DNA from 2 places in the Oceanisphaera avium genome. Region 2 is predicted to be linked to the other one. Evidence: predicted binding sites of a transcription regulator. Region 2 holds the regulator's gene; the other holds the start of a gene.
What was found. The regulator MetJ, encoded in region 2, represses methionine synthesis genes. The targets are predictions, from matches to a motif close to AGANNTCTAGANNTCT.

Region 1: a site for MetJ is predicted at 2,603-2,618, ahead of metA (homoserine O-acetyltransferase MetA). Genes of this name have one in related genera too.

Annotation. Positions count from the first base shown of each region.
Region 1 is NZ_CP021376.1:2,583,641-2,590,541, reverse strand. It holds gene CBP12_RS11945 (cation:proton antiporter) at 162-1,451, shown strand; gene metA (homoserine O-acetyltransferase MetA) at 1,632-2,576, opposite strand; gene CBP12_RS11935 (CinA family nicotinamide mononucleotide deamidase-related protein) at 2,718-3,902, shown strand; gene CBP12_RS11930 (phosphatase PAP2 family protein) at 3,987-4,691, opposite strand; rRNA gene rrf (5S ribosomal RNA) at 4,831-4,945, opposite strand; rRNA gene CBP12_RS11920 (23S ribosomal RNA) at 5,110-6,901, opposite strand, start outside.
Region 2 is NZ_CP021376.1:2,433,752-2,440,652, reverse strand. It holds gene metL (bifunctional aspartate kinase/homoserine dehydrogenase II) at 1-2,215, opposite strand, end outside; gene metB (cystathionine gamma-synthase) at 2,218-3,375, opposite strand; gene metJ (met regulon transcriptional regulator MetJ) at 3,559-3,891, shown strand; gene cysQ (3'(2'),5'-bisphosphate nucleotidase CysQ) at 3,973-4,803, opposite strand; gene CBP12_RS11155 (nucleoside deaminase) at 5,223-5,681, shown strand; gene CBP12_RS11150 (glycosyltransferase family 2 protein) at 5,970-6,875, shown strand.

The DNA.
Region 1 (6,901 bases), 150 kb from region 2:
TACGTCTATGACTATAAAAATATTTTTTATTACTAAAACTGCATAAAATTAGCTCAGTTTTTATAGTGAAGACTTAGGCTTTAGGGCACAATATGCTGAGCGGGCTCAGACTCGCGACTATGCTTGCTATTATAATAAAATAACCCATCGGAACCCTGCACATGAGCGTCTATTACACTTTATGTATTTTGGCGGCGATGGCGATCACCATCGCCTTCGTCAACCAATACATAATGAAGATACAAACCACCATTGCCATTACTTTTGGCGCGCTAATCATTTCTATTTTAATGCTAATTCTTGGCAAAACCACTTGGCCAGAGTTACAAGAACACGCCATTACTACGCTAGAAACCGTCGATTTTGGCGAGTTTTTGCTACAAGGTATTCTTGGGTTCTTGCTGTTTGCGGGCGGTCTGGGCATTAATTTACCGGCCATGAAAAGCCAAAAATGGGAAATTTTTATTCTCGTTATCTTTGGCGTACTTATTTCCACTGTGGTCGTGGCCGGCGGATTATGGCTTTTAGCCCAAGTGGCGGGCATTCCCTTATCGTTTGTTTATTGCCTGTTATTTGGCGCGCTTATTTCCCCTACCGACCCTATTGCAGTCCTCGCTATCGTGAAAAAATTAGGGGCGCCTGAACAAATTGCCATACAAATTGAAGGCGAGTCTTTATTTAATGATGGTATTGGCTTAGTTATCTTCTTAACTATCTTCGCCGTGGCCTTTAGTGGCACCGAGGCCACCTTTGGCTCTGTGCTCACACTATTCACTCATGAAGCCATCGGCGGCATTATTTTTGGTGGTCTATTAGGCTTAATGGCGCACTTAATGATCAGTGCCACCGATGATGGCTCCATGGAGCTATTAATGACCTTATGTATTCCTACCGCCGGCTTTGCCTTAGCCAATATGTTGGGCGTGTCAGGTGCATTAGCCATGGTGGTCACCGGTATTATGATTGGTAACTGGACACGCTATACCGGCTTTTCTGAGCAAAGTGAAAAATACCTGGATGAATTTTGGCATTTGTTGGATGAATTTTTAAACGCACTGTTATTTTTGCTTATTGGCCTGGCCATGTTATTGGTGGAGTTTCACTGGCAAGCGTGGATTTTAGTACTAGGGGGCATACCGCTCGTACTGGCGGGGCGTTTTCTTAGTGTCTCTTTACCTTATGTTGGCTTTCGCCGCTTTAGAAGCTACAACAAGTTCTCCATTAGGATCTTAACTTGGGGCGGTTTGCGTGGCGGTTTATCGTTGGCAATGGCGCTGTCTATCCCAGCAGGAGTAAAACTGGGTGCCAATGGTAATATTGAACTGCGTGACGTTATTTTGATGATGACTTACGCCATTGTGCTGTTCTCTATTATTGTTCAAGGCATGACCATTACCCCCATGATAAATAAAGCCAAAGCCGCTGAAAAAGCCGGCTTTCCAATTGAGTGATGCAGTGAGAGGTGAGCCGTAAGTTATGAGAAGCAATAAGGCCTAACGCTGCTTACTTCATTACTCGCTTAGTCACTATTCGCTTAGTCACTTCGGATAAAAAAGCCCCTCACTTAAGTGAGGGGCTTTTTTTAGACTTATCTTGCGCACCTTTTGCTTTATATCTCGTTGTTCACCGACTTAATCTCTGGTCAAGGCCTCACCGGTGGCATTGAGAGTATTTAAATCATACGGCGTTAGCTGGTACACATGGTAATTCAACCAGTTAGCAAACAATAAGTGACCATGGCTGCGCCACGTCGCCCGCGGCAAATTAGTGGCGTTATTATCAGGGTAATAATTTTCTGGCATCACAGGTGCTATCCCTACTTCAAGATCGCGGCGATACTCATTATCAAGCGTGTGGGCGTCATACTCTGGATGGCCGGTAACAAAGACTTGGCGTCCATCAGGGCTGGCCGCTAAATATACCCCGACCTTCTCTGAGGCGGCGAGGATTTTAAGGTCGGTTTTCTCTCGTAATAAAGCAATAGGAAAATCGGCATACCGAGAGTGGGGAGCCAAAAACACATCATCAAAACCGCGAACCAGCGGATCATAACCGCCTAAATTTTGATGTTCATATACGCCAGATAATTTTTCTAAACGCGTACGTTTATCTAAACCATATAAGATTTTTAAGCCCGCTTGCGCGGCCCAACATAAAAATAAGGTAGAAGTAACATGACTTTTTGCCCAAGCTACTATTTGCTCTATTTTTTCCCAATACACCACATCACAAAAATCCGTTAAGCCTAGCGGAGCACCGGTAATTATGAGTCCGTCGTAAAATTGGTCTTTAATTTGTTCGAAGTCGTGATAAAAACTTTCAAGGTGCGACTGGGGCGTATTTTTAGAGGGCCGGTCGTCAATACGCAATAAATCCACATTAATTTGCAGTGGCGAATTAGACAACATGCGCAGTAATTGATTTTCAGTTTCTATTTTCTTAGGCATTAAGTTAAGCAACAGTACCCGCATCGGGCGGATTTCCTGATTCACCGCACGGGTTTCTGTCATCACAAAGATATTTTCTTGAGACAGCACATTCGCCGCTGGCAAGCGATCGGGAATTCTAATAGGCATGAGCTTACTCCAGTACAACAACACTAAGAAATCTAGACATCTAGAACTCTACAACAAAGTAGCTAATCTTGTCATCCTTAACATGTCTCTAAGGCCAAGATACGGTAAAATCATCCTAACACCCTTGAAGGAAAGATTATTATGGAACCTGTTATTGAGCTGGTGAGCACAGGCGATGAAGTGTTAACCGGATTAATTACCGATACTAATGCCGGTTGGTTATCCCAATTCTTATTAGAGCAAGGCTGGCAGGTGCGTCGCCGCTTTACAGTAGGAGATGACAAAGCGGATTTAGTTGAGCTATTTAAGCAGCGTAGTCAGCAGGCAGACATAGTCATCGTTAATGGCGGCTTAGGGCCCACTTCTGACGATATTAGCGCCGAAGCTATGGCCGAAGCCGGTGAAGTCAGTCTGGTGCTCAATCAGCATTGGCTTGAGGTGATGCAACAAAAATATGCTAACCGCAATCGAGAAATGCCTAACAGCAATAGTAAGCAAGCACTACTGCCTCAAGGTGCTGAGCTAGTGGATAATCCGGTTGGGACCGCGTGCGGCTTTGCTGTTAAATTAAATCGCGCCACTTTTTTCTTTACGCCTGGCGTGCCCTCCGAGCTCAAAGTCATGATGGATAAAGAAATTTTGCCACGATTGCGTCATCAATTGGGCGAAAATGGTCGTAGCCAAGTGCGCCGCTTCTTCTTATTTGGTCTATCAGAGTCAGGGCTAAGCGATAAGTTAGATACCCTCGATTGGCCAACGGGTATTACCCTTGGCTATCGCGCTAACCTGCCTACTATAGAACTAAAACTAATTATCGATACTGAAGACTGCGAAGCCATTCGCCACGCCGAACAACAGTTACTTGCCAAGGTCGGCACTCATCTCATCGCTCGAGATACCATGGACTTTACTACCAGCTTAGGTCCAATGTTAATCGATAAAGATCTAATGGTATTTGAAGATGCCAGTGGTGGGCGACTTACCGATACTATCAGTACTATTACTCGCGAATTTGAAGGCCACTATATTGCAGGTCTACCCGATGACGCCCAAGACTTAGCACACTGGTTAAATAACTCAGCGCGTCCCCTTACTCTTGCTATTGGCGCTGCGGGTCCAAAGGGCATCCCCGTAGCGTTGAAAACGGCTCAAGGTTGTCAGGTACAAACGCTACAAATGCACTTTCGAGACCCCCTCTCTCAACGTCGCCTGTTAGCGTTTAGTGCCCTCGATATGCTGCGCCGTTATCTGGAAAATGAAACGGTAATGATTGATTATGACATCTTGCCCTGCAGCGAGCGTTTTACTTTGCCCGCCTCACTTTAATCATCAAGCTAGCGCAATAAAAAGGGCGACTTAACGTCGCCCTCAATGTTTATTTAACAACATAACCTCATGTGTTACGCCTTCTCAGCCTTGTAGTCGCCACTTCAACAATAATTTTTCAATAGGGCGTATCATTAGCTCACTAAACTTATCGGCAAGTGGCGTATGAAACAACCAAGCACCGGTTATTAATGCCAGCGGAATAGAGCCACAAATAAAATCAGTAAACCAATGAGCACCGGACATGACTCTAGGCATCGCTAATACAAGCACTAAAGGTGCCACTATATATAAATAGCGACGCGGAAAGCGATAAATGGCAAACAGCAAAAAAGTAGCAAAACCAATCCCATGATCACTTGGAAAAGAATCACCCGAGGCATCTTTTCCTTTTATGTTGGGCACTAATAAGCTCACTCGCTCAGCATTTTCATAAACTATCGTGGGACTAGGGCGCTCGATAGGAAGCGCACTGCCTATGGCGGCTTGTAATGAAAAACAGCCCGCCATCAGCACTAACAAACATCCTATCTTAGCGCGCTCACGCCCCTTAAGCTGCCAGGCATAAGAAAAGACAAAGCCTGCCATTAATAAGGCCACAGCGCCGTCTATCCAGCGCTGATTCACAAAGGCAACTAAATAAGCAAAACCTGGCACGCTAAGCAGCTTGGCATTAAACCACCAAAAGATGCTCTCATCTATCCCTTGCCAATAGCCAAAAAACCACGAGAAAAATAATAATAAGGCCAGCACATGCAGCCCAAACCAACCTTTAATATCCCAATGCATCTTTGCCTCGTTAAGGGGTTAGTATCATCACACCAAGAGTGCAGCATAAATAATAATACGACTAAGTGCTGCTAAGTTTTATAATATTAAGGTCAATAAAAAAGCCCGACTCTTTCGAGTCGGGCTTTTTGAATTTGGCGCCTGGCAGTGACCTACTTTCACATGGCATCTGCCACACTATCATCGGCGCGGCTGCGTTTCACTACTGAGTTCGGCATGGAGTCAGGTGGTTCCACAGCGCTATGGCCGCCAGGCATAAATGGTATCTGGAAAGCGACCGCCAGGGATGGCGGAAGTGCAGAAAATGCATGGAGCAATTTTTCTGCCTGATGTTTGGTTATCGTACTGTTGAGTACGGTAATCTGAATAATTTGTTTGTTGCTCTTGAGCGCAAGGTCTCACACTTCTTGGGTGTTGTATGGTTAAGCCGCACGGGTCATTAGTATTGGTTAGCTCAACGCCTCGCAGCGCTTACACACCCAACCTATCAACGTTGTCGTCTCCAACGGCCCTTCAGAGGGCGTAAAGCCCTTGGGATGACTCATCTTGAGGCTCGCTTCCCGCTTAGATGCTTTCAGCGGTTATCGATTCCGAACGTAGCTACCGGGCAATGCATCTGGCGATACAACCCGAACACCAGGGGTTCGTCCACTCCGGTCCTCTCGTACTAGGAGCAGCTCCTCTCAATCATCCAACGCCCACGGCAGATAGGGACCGAACTGTCTCACGACGTTCTGAACCCAGCTCGCGTACCACTTTAAATGGCGAACAGCCATACCCTTGGGACCGACTTCAGCCCCAGGATGTGATGAGCCGACATCGAGGTGCCAAACACCGCCGTCGATATGAACTCTTGGGCGGTATCAGCCTGTTATCCCCGGAGTACCTTTTATCCGTTGAGCGATGGCCCTTCCATTCAGAACCACCGGATCACTATGACCTACTTTCGTATCTGCTCGACCTGTCCGTCTCGCAGTTAAGCTGGCTTATGCCATTGCACTAACCGTACGATGTCCGACCGTACTTAGCCAACCTTCGTGCTCCTCCGTTACTCTTTAGGAGGAGACCGCCCCAGTCAAACTACCCACCAGGCACTGTCCGCAACCCCGATAAGGGGCCAACGTTAGAACATCAGACATACAAGGGTGGTATTTCAAGGATGGCTCCACCACGACTGGCGTCATGGTTTCACAGCCTCCCACCTATCCTACACATGTAGGGCCAATGTTCAGTGCCAAGCTATAGTAAAGGTTCACGGGGTCTTTCCGTCTAGCCGCGGGTATACGGCATCTTCACCGCAAATTCAATTTCACTGAGTCTCGGGTGGAGACAGCGTGGCCATGATTACACCATTCGTGCAGGTCGGAACTTACCCGACAAGGAATTTCGCTACCTTAGGACCGTTATAGTTACGGCCGCCGTTTACTGGGGCTTCAATCAAGAGCGTCACCCGAAGGCTAACCCCATCATTTAACCTTCCAGCACCGGGCAGGTGTCACACCGTATACGTCCTCTTGCGAGTTTGCACAGTGCTGTGTTTTTGATAAACAGTTCCAGCCACCTGGTCACTGCGGCTGACCCACGCTCCATCCGCAAGGGATTTCACCTGTTTCAGCGTACCTTCTCCCGAAGTTACGGTACTATTTTGCCTAGTTCCTTCACCCGAGTTCTCTCAAGCGCCTTAGTATTCTCTACCCGACCACCTGTGTCGGTTTGGGGTACGATTCACGTGCATCTGAAGCTTAGAGGCTTTTCCTGGAAGCGGGGCATCAATGACTTCACCGCCGTAGCGATTTCGTCTCAGGTCTCAGCATTGAGCGTCCGGATTTACCTAAACACCCTGCCTACACCCTTTCACCAGGACAACCAACGCCTGGCCCATTTAGCCTTCTCCGTCCCCCCATCGCAATGCACGTCAGTACGGGAATATTAACCCGTTTCCCATCGACTACGCTTTTCAGCCTCGCCTTAGGGGTCGACTCACCCTGCCCCGATTAACGTTGGACAGGAACCCTTGGTCTTTTGGCGTGGAGGTTTTTCACCCCCATTATCGTTACTCATGTCAGCATTCGCACTTCTGATATCTCCAGCATGCTTCACAACACACCTTCGCAGACTTACAGAACGCTCCCCTACCACGCACTCAATAAAGAGCGCATCCGCGGCTTCGGTGCATAGTTTAGCCCCGTTACATCTTCCGCGCAGGCCGA
Region 2 (6,901 bases):
GCAATTTAGCGCCGGCCTGTTGCGCCTTAAGCAACTGCTCTGCCATGGGCGCATCTAATTCACTTAAACGCTCAAAAAAGGTGTCTTTATCAATGGCCATCAATGACTCGGGTACCAAGTTTTGCACTCTTACTTCATCGGGGTCTAAATCAAAGCCCGCCTCGCGCGCCAAAATCACTAGCTTGCGCTGTACATCTTGACCGTTGAGATCTTCTCTAGGGTCGGGTTCGGTTAAACCTTGCTGCCAAGCTTGTAATACCAGCTCAGAAAAAGGCTGACTGCCATCAAAGTGTTGAAACAGCCAACTTAAGGTGCCGGAGAAAATGCCACTGATCTCACGCACGGCTTCGCCCGAATGCTGCAACTGCTTTATGCTGCTTTGTACTGGCAAGCCGGCTCCCACAGTTGCATTACCTAAAAATTGTACATCATGTTCAATTAAGCTTTGCTTAAGCGGCACATACTGATTTTGCGGCGCGGCGCCGGCTAGTTTGTTAGCTACGATTAAATGGATGCGCTGTGCAACCAATGCCGGATAATAGCGCACCAGCTCAGCAGAGGCGGTAAAGTCCAGCGCCACTAATTGATCAAAGCCGTGCTCAGCAATCTCTTCTAACCAGTTAGGCCATTGCACAGGCTCTGGCTGAAAATCATGTAATACTTGCTCAGCACTTAAGCCTTCGCTAGAGAGCACGCCTCCTTGAGAGTTAAAAGCACCAAACAAGGTTAATTGTACATTAAGCTGCTGCTCAAGATGGGCTTGCTGAGCTTGGTATAGCTTAAGCCACGCTTGGCCTATATTACCGCGGCCAAACAGAATTAAGCCAATGCGTTTAGGGCGGCTAAAAAGGCTATTATGCAAGCGCTGTAATAAGGGCTCTAACACCATTTTTCGCACCACACTCACTAGGCTTAAGCCATTTTTAGCGGGCTGAATAAACTCCAGCGGTTGCTCATTGAGTGCATGATAAAAATGCAAACACTGCTCAGGCTGGGAAGTCACTCCTTTACCGACCAAGGCCACCAGTGAAAAGCCTTCTCGTTGTTGTAAGTCTTCGAAGCCACCGGCAGGTTGGTGATCGCGCAATAAGGAAAAAGCTTGTTGCGCTTGCTCTGGGGTATAAGCAATTTGCCATAGTTTACGCTCAGGGCGGCGTTTACAGGCTAAGGGCACTAACTCACGGTGGGTTAACCATTGCGTTAGCGCATTGACGCGCTCTTGGTAGCGATCTGAAATACTCATTTCAATCAGTACGGTATCGTCCACTGAAGTCACGATACGGGCGCCAGGATCGCGAGGATCGTGGCGCAAAATACGGGTTTGGCCATCGCCTGGATGATAACTGCTGCGCAGTAATAATTGTTGGCGACTCTCTACTACCGGGCCAAGAGTACGATGGTGTAATACTGATGAACCGAGTCGGGCTAGCTCAGAGGCTTCGGCCAACGATAACCGAGATAACAATTGCGCCTCTGATACCCGCCGCGGATCAGCACTAAACACCCCCGCCACATCACTCCAAATAGTGGTGTGCGAGCTATCTGCTAAAGCGCCTAGTAAAGTGGCGCTAAAATCTGAGCCATTACGCCCTAATAAACGGGTACGCCCTTGCTCGTCACTGGCAATAAAGCCGGTCACCACTAACCGCTGCTCTGGGTAGCGCGCTAATAGCTCGGTTAATAACTGGCGAGAGCGGTCATCGTCTACTTGTACGGGTGAGCCAGATACTCGTAAAAAATCGCGAGCATCAATGGCTACGGCAGGTAAATCTTGGCTACACAAGAGGGCACTTAATAAGCGCGACGACCATAGTTCGCCAAATGCCTGAATAAAATTACGCTGATGTTCATCAAGTCGTTGGCTTTCTAAGACATAAGCGATGGTATTAATATCTGCATCCAAGGCCGCTTGTAAGGGGTGCCCAAGAGGCTCGGCTAGCGTACTGGTTATTAGCGCTTGCTGATAACTGTAAATACCTTCTAGCGTAGTGGCGGCGGCACTGTCTCCACTATCAAATAAATTTAATAGCTCAATTAAGCGATTGGTGGTCTTGCCCGAAGCCGAGACCACTATCAGAGCATCGGCGGGTGCTTCGCTGCGAATAATATCAGCCACCCGCTGAAACCCAGGCGCGTCGCTTAAGCTACTGCCACCAAATTTATGCACGCCCCGTTGCTGAGCAGGCAGCCCTTCTTGGCTTGGATGCAAAGTCATTATTAGTTGAGTACCTTAAATCCGTTTTCTAAGTCGGCAATGAGGTCTTGAGCATCTTCAATGCCTACCGATAACCGTAGCAGTTGATTACTAATGCCGGCCGTTAACCGATCAGCTTCTGGCATAGCTGCATGGGTCATGGTGGCGGGATGGGCAATTAAGCTTTCTACACCGCCTAAAGACTCCGCCAAACAAAACAGCTGCAGCTCGCCTAAAAAGGCGCGCATGCCTGCCTCATCGACATTTAACTCAAAGCTCAGCATAGCGCCAAAGCCTTTTTGTTGGCGCGCAGCCACCTCATGACCCGGGCTGTCGGGTAAGCTTGGATGATAAATAGCTTTTACTTCGGAGCGAGTCTGCAAATACGCTAAGATAGCATCAGCGTTTTCACAGTGTTGGCGCATTCTTACGCCCAAAGTACGTAAGCCTCGTAGCGTCTGATAGTTATCAAAGGCCGGACCCGTTACGCCTAAGCAATTAGCCCACCAGCGCAGCTCTTCGGCCAGCTCAGCGTCGGCGGCGATTACAGCCCCACCTAAGGCATCAGAATGGCCATTAATATACTTAGTGGTGGAGTGCACCACTAAATCGGCACCAAGCGTTAACGGCTGCTGTAAAATGGGCGATAAAAAGGTGTTATCTACCACGCTCATGGCACCCACTTCCCTAGCGGCGCTACACAAGGCGGCAATATCGACGACCCGCAGCAAGGGGTTAGAAGGCGTTTCAATCCACAGCATCTTGGGCTTTTTTGCCATGGCGGCGGCCATAGCGGCGGCATCGGTTTGATCTACGTATTCCACTTTAAAGTGGCCTTTTTTAGCAAAGGCATTAAATATTCTATGGGTGCCACCATAGCAGTCGTGCGGGGCAATTAATAAATCATCGCTGTTAAGCTGCGAGGTAATAATCAGGTTAATAGTACCAGTGCCATTAGCCGTTACTGCGCCACCGGCGCCTTTTTCCAATTTAGTGAGCGCATCAATTAAAGTTTGGCGAGTAGGATTGCCCGAGCGGGCATAATCAAAACGGCGCTGTTTACCAAAATTTTCAAAGGAAAAGGTGCTGGTTAAATAGATGGGGGGCACGACGGCACCGTGCTGAGAATCCGTGTCAATGCCGGTACGAACCGCATGAGTTTGAGTCTGATAATCTGGCATTTATTCTCCTTTGCCCCGAGGCGGCTTAATTATAAAAGTCACTATTGCTTTCGCGCACAGTAACCCAGCGCAAGCGAGACGTCAAGCCACCTAGACGGCCAGGTGTTTAAGCTGTTGGATTGCCAATATAATGTGTAAGAGTTACAATCTTGCTCGAATTTTTAACCTTGATGCGGGTAGATAATGAAAACTGATTGGAACGGCGACTATATCAGCCCTTATGCCGAGCACGGCAAAAAAAATGAACAAGTAAAAAAGATTACCGTGTCTATCCCTCTCAAGGTATTAAAGATACTAACCGATGAGCGCACCCGTCGACAGGTTAATAACTTGCGTCATGCCACGAATAGCGAATTATTGTGTGAAGCTTTTCTGCATGCCTATACCGGACAACCGTTGCCTGATGACGAAGACTTGCGCAAAGACGTGCCTGATCAAATCCCTGCCAGAGCGCGCGATATTATGGCAAAACTTGGCATTGAAATTGAAGACTTCGAAAGCGACGAACAACTATAGCCGCACTAAAAAAACCGCAGACTACTAATTTTCGTCTGCGGTTTTTTATATTTGTTATTTAGGCCGCTAAGTAGCTAATACCTAATAGTCGCCATTACCTTCTGGCCTAATGAGAATTTGTGACCACCTTAGCTCAGGATCCCCAAGCGTAATAAAATTGGGATTAATTAAAGTGTGGCGCAAATTATAAGTTAAAGGCTGCAGGTACAAATCGCGAATACGCCCACCTGCTTCTTCCACTATGCATTGTGTCGCTCCGGTATCCCACTCACCCGTAGGGCCAATACGCATATAAATATCCGCCCCGCCTTCTGCCACTAGGCAAGACTTTAAAGAGCTGGAGCCAAGCGGTACTAACTGGTAATTAATCTCATCCGTTAAACGGGCGCGTACCCAATCAACATTTTGGCGTCTACTTACCGTAATGCGCAGTGTCTCTAATGACTGGCGACTATCGTAATGGCTGGCAAAGATACGTTGCACCTGCCCCTGACTTTCTTTGAATGCACCTTGGCCACGCACCGCGTAATACAGCAAGTCATTAACAGGACCAAATACCACGCCCAACACCGGCTCACCCTCTGCCATTAACGCAATCATGGTAGAAAAATCGCCACTTCCAGCAATAAACTCTTGAGTTCCATCCAGCGGATCCACTAGCCAGTAATAAGGCCAGCTTTTACGCTCTGCTAGCGAGACTTCACTGCCTTCTTCCGATAGTACCGGCACATCGGCAATATCGCGCAGCGCCTGTTGTAAAAACTCATGAGCGGCTAAGTCGGCATCTGTTACCGGACTATTATCATCTTTATTAAGCGCTTTATAATCACCACTATTATAAAGCGATAAAATCAAGGCACCCGACTGGCGAGCAGCAGCAATAACACTGGGCAACAAGGCAGAAACATCCATATTTACTCCTTTTTATCGAGCCACATTTGCAGCCAACACCCACACCGTGAGATACATCTTATCCACACTCGAAGTTGATTTAATAAAATAACTCACACCTCACAAAAAGCTAAGGTTCATCTTTTTAGCAAAGCACTGCGCTTTAAAAACTTAACAACCTGCAAGCTACTTTACTGTAATCGCAGTTTGCCAGAAAGCACTAGCTAAAAATATAAGTGAGCCGGCATAACCGATTGCTGCTCACATTTAATACGATTAAAGAGTCATTTTGTCTGTGATTTCCTGTTGTGGCTGCGATTAGCTATGATCACCGAGTTTTAGCGAGGCCTTAGCTTGCCAAAGAGGATGACTAACCACTAAATTAAGAGCCAGCCTAAAGGCACCTCTAACACAGGCATAACAATATAAAGGAGCAACAAATGAATGATAAAAGTTTAATACAACGTGCCGTGGACTTGGCATGCGAGAGCGTGGCACAAGGCGGAGAGCCCTTTGGCGCAATTTTAGTCCAAGACGGAAAAGTATTAGCCGAAGCCATGAACCAGGCCCATGTGGATCACGACCCCACCGCTCATGCAGAAATTCAGGCACTGCGTATCGCTAGCCGTGAACACGCTCGCTTCACTCATCCGGGTAGCATAATGTACGCCAGTGGAAAGCCTTGCCCTATGTGTATGGCAGCCATGGTTAATGCCGGTGTAGAGCGGGTAGTATTTTGCGCCGATGATGAAATTGGCGGGCCCTTTGGTTATTCCACTGAACAAGGCTACGCTCGTATGCAGCAGTCCTTTGGCCAACAGGGTGCCAAGGTTGAGCACTTACCCATAGACGAACAGAGTAAACCTTTCACTCTTTACGCTGAAAAAAATCCCGCCTAATATTTTGGCAGGCTCAGAGAAAGTAAAAGAGCCTGCTATTAATTGTTAATAAAATACTAAATCTATTTATTATTTAAGCTTTGACTTGGAATTTTATTTGAGCACTGTATGATATTCCAGCTTTACAAGATTACGTATCTTTTTTTCCGCAAATGAGTTTTTAATAACTTGCTGCTCGGGTGACCAATCTTATTATTGGCATACCTACACGTCTGCCTGCTGTTATATAACTACTGAGAATGTGAACTTTAAGATTCAATTGTTAACTTTTACTTGGATATATTATATATGAAACCGTTTGTTATTGTTGCTACAAAAGGCAGAGCAAAAGAAACCAAAGTATTATTAGATTATTTGTTGAATCAAAGTCTTATGCCGCACTATGTAGTGGTTGTCGGTAGCGAACAGAGTGATATCGAAGGTTTAGAAACTCATCCTTTTATAGAGCAAAAAAAAGGCGAGCTGGTTATATCTAACGCGGGGTTATGTATTCAACGAAATGCAGGTATTGAGACCTTGCTAACTACTCAGCCTGAATTAGCCGTAGAGCAAGATTGGTTCGTCACATTTTTTGATGATGATTTCCGACCCGCCCAGAACTGGATAGCTGAGGCACAAAAATACTTTACTGAGAATACTGACGTGGTCGGTATTACAGGTTTAGTTTTAGCGGATGGAGTTCATCTTGAATTCGGTATTCCTGAGGAAGAGGCTCAGAACTACTTAACGAGTCAGTCAGCAGATACCCATGAGAAACCAAGCGCTGTGCAGGGCTTATATGGCTGCAATATGGCGTATGCAGGTAAGATAATGCAACTGCAAAGATTCGATGAAAACTTACCCATGTATTCTTGGCAAGAAGATTACGACTTTGCCCACCGAGCACTTAAGTATGGTGTCTTACGAAAAGTGTCCGCTACTAAAGGTGTGCATTTAGGTACCAGCAATGGCCGTACTAGCGGAGTTCGTTTTGGCTACTCGCAAATTGCCAACCCGCTTTATTTAATCAAAAAAGGCAGCATGCCTTGGCCGGCTGCGGTTAAGCTAATGAGCAAAAACGTGGCGAGCAACTCGTCTAAGACATTACGAGGCGTGCGAATTAAAGATTACTCCGGTCGCTTAAAAGGCAATGCACGCGCCATTTCCGATTTGATTAGAGGTAAGCTTAATCCGCTTAATGTACTTAACCTTTAATCTTAGCTAAAAAATAGAGAACGCAT